Regions from separate parts of the Aeromicrobium sp. UC242_57 genome, predicted to be linked through region 1. Evidence: riboswitches for the same ligand, from Rfam matches in the RefSeq annotation. Region 1 holds a riboswitch; each other region holds the start of a gene.
What was found. Region 1 has a riboswitch for cobalamin ahead of ACHMWU_RS18080 (ATP-binding protein). Riboswitches for the same ligand answer to the same signal wherever they lie in the genome.
Positions count from the first base shown of each region.

Region 2: another riboswitch for cobalamin. It lies ahead of ACHMWU_RS21580 (ABC transporter substrate-binding protein); the one in region 1 lies ahead of ACHMWU_RS18080 (ATP-binding protein).
Region 3: another riboswitch for cobalamin. It lies ahead of ACHMWU_RS30075 (prenyltransferase/squalene oxidase repeat-containing protein); the one in region 1 lies ahead of ACHMWU_RS18080 (ATP-binding protein).

Region 1 covers NZ_JBIOAM010000003.1:1,238,728-1,241,990, reverse strand. Annotated here, with positions in the region: partial or broken gene ACHMWU_RS18090 (VWA domain-containing protein) at 1-157, opposite strand, end outside; gene ACHMWU_RS18085 (hypothetical protein) at 351-857, opposite strand; gene ACHMWU_RS18080 (ATP-binding protein) at 976-1,467, opposite strand; cobalamin riboswitch at 1,764-1,942, opposite strand; partial or broken gene ACHMWU_RS18075 (hypothetical protein) at 2,012-2,323, shown strand; gene cbiT (precorrin-6Y C5,15-methyltransferase (decarboxylating) subunit CbiT) at 2,568-3,188, shown strand; gene ACHMWU_RS18065 (cobalt-precorrin-4/precorrin-4 C(11)-methyltransferase) at 3,126-3,263, opposite strand, start outside.
Region 2 covers NZ_JBIOAM010000005.1:29,423-32,685, forward strand. Annotated here, with positions in the region: gene ACHMWU_RS21570 (histidine kinase N-terminal 7TM domain-containing protein) at 20-697, shown strand; gene ACHMWU_RS21575 (GGDEF domain-containing protein) at 694-1,164, shown strand; cobalamin riboswitch at 1,178-1,360, shown strand; partial or broken gene ACHMWU_RS21580 (ABC transporter substrate-binding protein) at 1,417-2,414, shown strand; partial or broken gene ACHMWU_RS21585 (FecCD family ABC transporter permease) at 2,447-3,263, shown strand, end outside.
Region 3 covers NZ_JBIOAM010000005.1:1,352,652-1,355,914, reverse strand. Annotated here, with positions in the region: gene ACHMWU_RS30080 (hypothetical protein) at 1-407, opposite strand, end outside; gene ACHMWU_RS30075 (prenyltransferase/squalene oxidase repeat-containing protein) at 457-1,536, opposite strand; cobalamin riboswitch at 1,600-1,737, opposite strand; gene ACHMWU_RS30070 (hypothetical protein) at 2,088-2,240, shown strand; gene ACHMWU_RS30065 (acyl-CoA dehydrogenase family protein) at 2,237-3,136, shown strand; gene ACHMWU_RS30060 (hypothetical protein) at 3,209-3,263, shown strand, end outside.

The DNA.
Region 1 (3,263 bases):
GCAGCGCGTCGAGGCGTGCTGCCGCGATGTCGACAGACTGGGTGGGAGGCAGCGCGACCTGCGCCTCGGCCCCGCGGAACGTCACGAGGCCGACCTTGTCGCGCTTGCGATAGGCGTCCATCAGGAGCGCCAGGATCGTCGTCTTGACCTCGGTCATGCGCTTGCGCGCCGCCATCGAGCCGGACGTGTCGACGCAGAACAGCACGAGATTGGACTCGCGGCCTTCGCGGATGGCGTACCGCAGGTCCTCGACCTGCAACGCGACCCGATCAGCCGCGGGCGCAGCGCCTGCTGGCCCGCGGCCGCCATGAGGGTCTCCACGAGGTGCAGGGAACCCGGTCCCGACGCCGTCACGCCGACCCGTTGGCCGTGATGCGTGATCGCTCGGCTGCGTCGACCAGACGCCCCGTCGCCGACGCCGTGAACTGTGAGCTTCTTGGGGGTCCACGCAGGCGTGCCTGCCGAGACCACGGAGTCTCCCGCCGAGCTGGACGGACCCGGGGGCGGCGTCGGGGGCGCCTCGGACGCTTCCGGCTCGGACGGTGCGGGGTCAGGTTCAGCCTCAGGTGCCGAGTCGTCCTCGGGTCCAGACGGCGGCTCAGGCTGGCTGTCGCCCTCGTCCCCCAAATCGGGCTCGTCATCGGCTGGTTCGGGTGCGGGCGGCTCCGGCTCTGGCTCTGGCGGCAACTCGTCGCCGAGGATCTGGTCGAGGAGCCCTCGTCGAGGCCCGGAGCATCGAAGGGATTGCGGCGACGTCGATGAGGCAGCGCGAGCAGCGCCGCCCGGCGGATGTCCGCCCGGGTCACCGTCGTGCGACCGTGCCAGGCAGCGTGCGCGACCGCGGTGCGCGAGGTCACGATGTCGGCGCGCAGTCCGTCGACCTCGAATGCCGCACAGACCTCGGCGATCTTGAGCAGGGCCGCATCCGTGGCTCGACATCAGGCAGGGCTGTACGGGCGGCGTCGATCTGCGCGGTCAACGCCTCGTCGGAGGCGGCGTAGGCAGCGGCGAACCTCGTCGGGGTCGGCGTCGAAGCTCATCCGCCGGCGGACGACCTCGGCCCGCAGCGCGGGCTCGCGCACGGCGGCGACCTCGACGGTCAGCCCGAACCGGTCGAGGAGCTGGGGCGGCGAGCCGCCCCTCTTCAGGATTCATGGTGCCGACCAGGACGAACCGCGACGCGTACTCGAGGGAGACACCATCACGTTCGACCGTGACGCGCCCCATCGCCGCCGAGTCGAGCAGCACGTCGACCAGGTGGTCGTGCAACAGGTTGACCTCGTCGACGTACAGCAGTCCGCGGTGCGCAGCAGCGAGCAGGCCCGGCTCGTACTCGACCTTGCCGTGCGACAGTGCACGCTCGAGCTGGATCGATCCGAGGACCCGGTCCTCCGTCGCGCCGACCGGGAAGCTCCACGAGCCGGGCCGCGCGCCGCTGGGTACCGTGCCCGGCCTCGAAGGGACCATCGGGCGAGGCGGCCGATACATCATCGGGGTCGATCGAGAACCGGTCGCCGACGTAGACCTCGACGGGCGGCAGGACCCCCGTCATGGCGCGGACCGTGGTCGACTTGGCTGTGCCCTTCTCGCCGCGGACCAGCACGCCACCGATGTGGGGTGAGACCGCGTTGAGGATCAGGGCCAGGCCCATGTCGTCGAGCGCGTCGATCTCGCACCCGAGGACGGCAGAAAAGGGGTACTGCACTGGCATGGAGGCTCCCGCTCATGTCGCCATTGGCTGTGACACCACCACTGCGTCACCGCAGCGTGGTCGAGCACGGGGCCGGTCTTCGGACTTTCCAGGTCCCCCGGATTGCAGGGGCCTGGTTCACCGCAGCGGGCCTGTGTCGGAGTCTCACCGACTTCCCAGATTCTCCCGTCGAGCCGTCCTCACCGGTTCCGATGGCTGGACCCTTGGGGCACCTCGTGCCGTTCAAGACGATAGCGTGACGACCGATGCAGGCCACCGATCCCCCCTCCGCGACACCCCTCGCAACCGTCATCGGCATCGGTGCCGGCGGCTGGGCCGAGCTGCCGGCCGCGCTGCAGGAGACGGTTCTCGCGGCTGCGACCCTGGTCGGAGGGGCACGCCATCTCGCGATGGTTCCCGAGGTGGCCGGCCAGCGACGTGCGCCGTGGCCCTCTCCCCCTGCGCGACCGTCTCGACTCGTTTATCGCCGACCTCGATGGCACCGACAGCTCGGCGTTCGTGGCCCTGGCTTCGGGTGACCCGTTGGTCTCTGGAATCGGCACGACGTTGATCTCGCTCCTGGGGGCCGACCAGGTGACGATCCACCCTGGCGTCTCCTCGGTCGCCTTGGCACGTGCGCGGCTCGGATGGTCCGCCGAATCGTGTGCCGTCGTCAGCCTCGTCGGACGCGATCCCGCCGCGATCCTTCGCGGAAGCTCGCCCCTGGCGGCCGGGTCCTCGCCCTGTCCTCGGACGAGACGACACCCGCGCAGGTGGCGGCGCTTCTCGTCGAGACCGGCTACGCAGACAGCACGCTGCACGTCCTGGGTGACCTCGGTGCGGACGACGAGTCACATCTCGTCGGCACCGCACGCGGCTGGGACCAGCCTGCACCCCGGCTCAACGTCATCGGCATCGAGCCGTCGGACCACGGCTCACCGGTTGGACGTCCGGGCTGCCCGACGAGGCCTTCGAGCACGATGGCCAGCTCACCAAACGAGACATCCGGGCGTCGGCGCTCTCACGTCTCGCTCCGACCCCCGGCGAGCACCTCTGGGACGTCGGTGGAGGCGCCGGATCAGTCGGGATCGAGTGGATGCGTGCTCATCCCCGCTGCACCACGACGACGATCGAGGCCAGCTCCGAACGTGCCGCCCGCATCGGACGCAACGCCAGCCGCCTGGGGGTTCCGGGACTCCGGGTCGTCACCGGACGCGCACCCGACGCGCTGACCGATCTCCCCCGGCCGGATGCCGTGTTCATCGGTGGCGGTGCCACCGCGGCAGGCCTGATCGACACGTGCCTGGCGGCGCTCTCGCCTGGCGGACGGATCGTCGTCCACGGGGTGACCCTCGAGACCGAGCTGGCTCTCGCGGAGGCTTACCGAACCCACGGCGGCGAGCTGACTCGCCTCAGCGTCGAGACCTCGGCCCCGTTAGGCGGATTCACCGGATGGTCTCCCGCCCGCACCGTCACCCAGTGGTTCCTGACCGTTTGAGCCGCCGGGTCCTCGACGTCCCGTACAGGTACGACTCCCGCCGCCATCGGTTCCGAGGGCCTCCCCGATCAAGAT
Region 2 (3,263 bases), on a different contig from region 1:
CGACTCCCGGAACCTGGGCATGTCTGATTCACAACTCCTGATAGCGCTGCTCGTCAGTACAGCGCCGCTGCTCTGCGTCGGCGTGTGGTCATGGACGCGCGACCACACGTCGTACGTCGGTCGGCTGCTGCTGTTCGGCATGACGGCGACCGTCGTGTGGGCGTTCTCGCTCGGCCTGCTCGTCGAGTCCGGCGACTCGATCGTGTTCGGCCTGATCTGGCTGCCGTCGGTGACACTCACCGCCACGGCGATCTTCCTGCTGGCCAAGGTCGCCAACGACCCAGCCTGGCGACCCGGCCGATGGTTCGCGGTCGCCGTCGCCGTCGAGTGCCTCACCTCCGCGGCGCTGACCGCGACCAACGACCGACACCACCTGGTCTCGCAGGACCTCGCGAGCTCGCACATCGAGTACGCGTGGGGTTTCGGCTTCCACGTCCTGTTCTGCTTCATGCTGCTGAGCCTCGCCGGTCTCGAGATGAGCCGCAGGACCTCCGACCCGTCCCCGTGGATACGCAGCTTCGCGGTCCTCGTCATGACCTTGGTCGTCGCGACCTGCACGGTGCAGGTCCTGCAGATCCGCATCAGCCAGACCTTCGCGGCCATCGCGCTGATCGCCTTCGCCTTCGCGGCTCATCGGGGCGGGCTGGGCACCGCGATCCTGCCCTCGCGCAGGCCTTCGACCCCAACGACCCGGTGACCGGCGTGCTCAGCAGGCGGTCGATCGAGCAGCACCTCACCCGGCTCGCCGGCCGCCGCCCCGAGCTGTGCCACGTGCTGGTCGTCGACGTCGACCGGTTCAAGGGCGTCAACGACAGCTTCGGCCACCTTGCCGGCGACCAGGTGCTCGCAGCCGTGGCCACCCGGCTCTGCGGGCACGATCCGCGGCTGACGCTCGGACGCTGGGGAGGAGACGAGTTCGTCGGTGTCCTGCGCGGTCTCGGCGCTGACGAAGTCGGCCTGATCGCCGACGACCTGACGGCTGCCTGCGCGTCATCGCCGGTCGCCGTCGCCGATGACACGCACGTGGCGATCTCGGTCAGCATCGGGGTCGCGCCGTGCGACGGCGATGACTGGCACGCCTGGGTCGCGAAGGCCGATGCAGCCATGTACGCGCGCAAGGACCGGGGCAGCGAAGACACCACCTGGTACGACCGCCGCCGCTGACCATGGGTGACGCTGCTAGATTGCCGATGCCAGTCAACTCAGCAATGAGCCAGGGAACCCGGTGAGAATCCGGGACTGACGCGCAGCGGTGAGGGCGACGGGCGGAGCAACGAGGCCACTGGACCAACCGGTCTGGGAAGGCGCGCCGTCCGGATGACCCCGAGTCCGAAGACCTGCTGGCCGCAGACATCCGTCTGTGTCACCCGCCCACCAGGCTTCGCGCAAGAGCCTCCGGACTCGAAAGAGACCCAGATGACGACCTCCCGTCGCACCACCCTGTTCCCTGCCCTCCTGACTGTCGCAGCGCTCTGCCTGGCCGCCTGCGGCGGAGCACCCGACTCGGAGAAGGCCACCGCGGCCGACTCGGCCGACTACCCCGTGAAGGCCACGGCTTGCGGCTTCACCAGCACGATCGATGCGAAGCCACAGCGTGCCGTGACGATGAACCAGGGCGCCACCGAGGTGGCCCTCGCCCTGGGACTCCAGGACCAGCTCGTCGGCACGGCCTACCTCGACGACTCGGTGCCCGACAAGTGGAAGACCGCCTATGACTCGGTCGACGTCCTGTCGAAGGAGTACCCGGACCACGAGACCCTCCTTGCGGCGCGGCCCGACTTCGTCTATGCCTCCTACATCAGCGCCTTCGACAAAGAGGTGGCCGGAGCTCCTGCCGAGCTCGCGCGAAGCTCGACATCGGTTCGTACAACTCGCCCCTCGGCTGTGGTGACGACAGCCTTCCCGAGCTCTCGTTCGACACCGTGTGGGACGAGATCGACACTGTCGCGACGATCTTCGGTGTCCCGGACCGGGCAGCGACCATCCGTGCCGAGCAGAAGAAGCTGCTCGACGGCCTCGCCCAGCAGAAGGCCGGCGACGGGGTCGACGTGTTCTGGTTCGACTCCGGTGACAAGACCGCACTCGCCGGGGCCGGAGAGGGCGGCCCGCAGCTGATCCTCGACGCCGTCGGGGCCACCAACCTGTTCGCCGACCTCAAGGGCGGCTGGGCCGACGTCAGCTGGGAGAAGGTCGTCGCAGCCGATCCCGACGTCATCGTGCTCGGCGACGCCAGCTGGTCGTCGGCCGCCGACAAGATCGCCTTCCTGCAGAAAGACCCCGCACTGAGCAAGCTCGAAGCCGTCAAGGAGAAGCGGTTCGTGGTGCTGCCCTACTCGGAGAGCACGCCGGGCGTCCGTCTCGCCGACGGCGCCCAGACAGTCTCAGACGGACTCGCCGCACTCGACCTCGGCTGATGCACCAGCAGCAGAACCGACCGCGGCCGACCATGGCAGCGGGTGCGGCTGCGCCGTTCGTGCTGCTGCTCGTCGCCCTGGCCGCGACGATGGTCATCGCCCTGGGGATCGGCGCCGTCTCGATCCCCGTCGGGACGGTCGTCGACGTCGTCCTGCAGCGTCTGGGGCTCGGCGTCGACGTGCCGCTCCTGGACGATCAGATCGTGTGGCAGCTGCGGATGCCGCGGATCCTCGGTGCCGCTGCCACCGGCGCCGGCCTCGCGATCTGCGGCGCCGTGCTGCAGTCGCTGACCCGCAACGACCTCGCCGACCCGTACCTGCTCGGCATCTCCGGCGGTGCCACGGTCGGCGCCGTCAGCGTCATCGTGCTCGGGGTCAGCGTCGCGGGCCTGATCTCGGCCGCCATGATCACGCTGGGCGCGTTCACCGGTGCGCTGGCGTCCTTGGTGCTGGTCCTCGTCCTGGCGACCGGACGGTCCGGTGCGCTGCCACCGGCCCGCACCGTGCTGGCGGGTGTCGCGATCGGCCAGATCTGCGCCGCCTACACGTCGTTCGTCGTGATCATGAGCGGCGACCACGACGCCGCTCGCCGGGTGCTGCAGCTGGACGCTGGGATCATTGGCCGGCCTGCGCTGGAGCTCGGCCCTGTTCCTGTGCGTCGTCGCGCTGCTGGCCGTCGTCCTGATCATGGCCTTCGCTGCCGACCTCGATGCCTTCGCGTTCGGAGAGGCTTCGGCCGGCTCGCTCGGCGTGTCGATCACGACCACCCGCTGGACCCTGCTGATCGGGACCGCGCTGCTGACTGCGTCGCTCGTCGCGTTCACCGGGGCGATCGGCTTCGTCGGTCTG
Region 3 (3,263 bases), on a different contig from region 1:
TGGAGTTGGCCTTGGCAGTCTTGACGAGCTTGCCGGACACGTAGACCTTGATGGTCTCGCCCGAGGCCAGACCGGAAGCCTTCGCGGTCTGCTTCTTGTTCTTCTTGACCTTGCTGCTGAGGCTGATCGAGAAGCTTCTTGGCCGCGAGGATCTTGACCGAAGTCGTGCCGACGCGGTTCGTCCGCGAGCCCTTGATCGAGACGGCGCGCGTGGCCGAGCTGCCGCCTGTCTTGACCTTGGCCGAGGCGACGCCTGCTGCAGTCGCGGTGCCGGTGACCGTCGTTCCGCCGGCGACGGACGCCGTGAACTTCTCGCCGGCTGCGAGGCCCGTCGCCGACACCGAGATCGTGCTGCCGCTGGCCAGGTAGCCGCTGGGGGCCTTCGCCGTGAAGCTCTTGGCCGGCAACTGGGCGTTGACGCCGATGGCGGCCTGCGCCGAGGCACGGATCCACTGGTCACGCTGGTTGACCGGGATGCCAGTCGTCTTGCCGGCGGCGAGTGCATCCTGGTCGAAGGCGATAGCGCCGAGCTCGTTGGCGAGCGCCGTGTCCTCGGCGATCGCGTCGGTGACCTGGTGCGAGACGATCCACGACGCGGCGCTGCCGGCCGCGCCGGTCTGCACCGACGGCCTTCAACGTCACAGCGGCCAGGCCTGTGGTGTTGGTGTTCGCGTTGTCATCGTTGACGAAGGAGCCATTCGCAGCCTGCTGCTTGAGCAGCCAGCTGACGGCGGCGTCGATGTCGTCCTGCAGGTTGGCGACACCAGCGTCCTTGGCCGACAGGAGTGCCTGGATGCCGAACGCGGTGGCGTCGATCGTGATCTGGTCGTCGTCGGCCGTGGTGGTGTCGCCGCACTCACGGTCGACGGGCAGGACGGTCTCGTCCTCCCACGGTTCCGTGGTGGTCGGGTCGTCTGCGACCGCTACCGCGAACATGTTGGTGCGGAACGCGCCGGTGGCGCACTGCTGCTTGAGCAGGTAGTCAGTCGCCGACGTGAGCTTCGCGGTGCTGGTCGGGCTCGTGGCGAGCGCGCGGACGACCCACGCCTGACCGATCGAGTTGGAGTAGTCGGCGAACCCAGAATCGACGGCGCGACCGGCTTCGTCACCGCTGGCCACGACGCGGGACTCGACCGTGGCGATGAGGTTCTGGCCACCGAACGCGGTCGCGTCGGCGTCATCGCTCGAAGCCTCGACTGCCGTTGCGAGCTGCCCGCAGCACCGGCGGATCCGCCGCCGACGTACGCCGATGGGTTTGCCTCGAACGCGGAGATGATCTTCGCCTGATCGGCGGCCCGCGTGTCGAGGTCGTTCAACGCGAAGAACACGTCGAGGGACAGGCCGTAGTGGTTGAAGCTGTACTGCTCGTTGTAGACGATGCCGTTGGTCAGCTGATCGCTCAGCCAGCGGGCTGCGGAGTAGCCGTACGAGTTGGGGGCGGCCTGCGCCGAGGGCGCTGCGACGACCATGCCAGCGGCGAGCGCCGGGGCGATGGCGGCCGCGCCGAGGCGGCGGAAGGCTGGTGCGGTTGAGCATGTGGGTCCTTCCCGCTGTTGAACGGGAGAGGCGGAAGCCCGTCACGTGTGTTCCTCGACAGCGTGGATCGGTCATGCCCACAGCAGGTGCTCCGGCTCGCCACCTGAGGTGGCCTGCGGTTGCGGGTCAGCGCCGGAGTTTGACCGGCTTTCCCTGACATGCGGGCGGTTTTCGAGTTGTGCCAAACGGCTTCAGCAATCTAACACCCGGAACCCGCGACCGAAGAATCTGGTTCTGTCCGCGATTCAGCGGACAGAACCAGATTTCTCCCGTCGCCGAGCGGAGCGTGGACCAGTACCGTCGTAGCCATGACGCTCAGTGACGAACTCCGCATCGCTCTCGACGGCAAGTGGCGCCACGTGCGGGAGCAGTCCGCAAGGATCTCGCCGCGATCGACCTGGCCTACGACCACGACCTGACCCTCGCCGAGGCACGCGAACGGGTGCTCGGGCAGATGAAGAAGCTCGTGCCGACCGGTATCCCCGCCGCAGGATTCAAGGTGGCGAGCGGCGGCACCGGGCGATCCGGGCGGCGCGGTCACCGGGATCGAGATGCTGGCCCAGTTCGACCTGTCGCTGATGGTCAAGGCCGGCGTGCAGTGGGGGCTGTTCGGCGGAGCGATCGAGAACCTCGGCACCGAGCGTCACCACCACAAGTACATCCCCGACCTGATCAACCTCGACCTGCTGGGCTGCTCGCGATGACCGAGACGGGGCACGGCAGCGACGTCCAGAGCCTCGAGACGACCGCGACGTACGACCCGGCGACGCAGGAGTTCGTGATCCACTCCCCCACGCCGTCGGCGCGCAAGGACTACATCGGCGGCGCTGCGCTGCACGCCGAGGTCGCGACGGTCTTCGCCAGCCGTCACGAACGACGAGAGCCACGGCGTGCACTGCTTCGTCGTGCCGCTGCGCGACAAGCCGGCAACGACCTGCCGGGTGTCACGACCTCGGACGACGGTCACAAGGGCGGGCTCGGCGCGGTCGACAACGGCCGCATCATGTTCGACCAGGTGCGTATCCCGCGCGAGAACCTGCTCAACAAGTACGGCGACGTCGACGAGGACGGGACCTATTCGTCGCCCATCGACAACGTCAACCGGCGATTCTTCACGATGCTCGGGACGTTGATCCGTGGTCGGGTCAGTGTCGGCGGCTCGGCTAGCGCAGCGACCGAGGTCGCGCTCAGCATCGCCGGACGCTACGCGCTCAAGCGCCGCCAGTTCAGCGAGGGTCCCGGCCAGGAAGTCCTGCTGATGGACTACCGCATGCACCAGCGGCGGCTCCTCCCACTGATCGCCCGCTCGTACGCCTACCGGTTCGCCCAGAACCAGCTCGTCGCCCGCATGGACCGCCTCCAGAGCACCGACACTCCCGATCCGCAGGAGTCCCGTGAGCTCGAAGGTCGCGCCGCTGGCCTGAAGGCAGCCCAGACCTGGCACGCGACCCGCGCGATCCAGGAGGCCCGCGAAGCCTGCGGCGGAGCCGGCTACCTCGCCGAGAACCGTCTGACGACGCTCAAGGGCGACACTGACGTCTTCACGACCTTCGAGGGCGACAACCACGTCCTGTTCCAGCCGTCGCCAAGGAGCTGCTGACGTCGTACGCCCAGGAGGTCGGCGGGCTCGACCCCGTCGGCTTCGTCCGTTTTGCTGCCAGCACCGTCGCCGATGTCGTCAAGGAGCGCACCGCCGCATCCCAGCCATCCAGCGCTTGATCGACGCA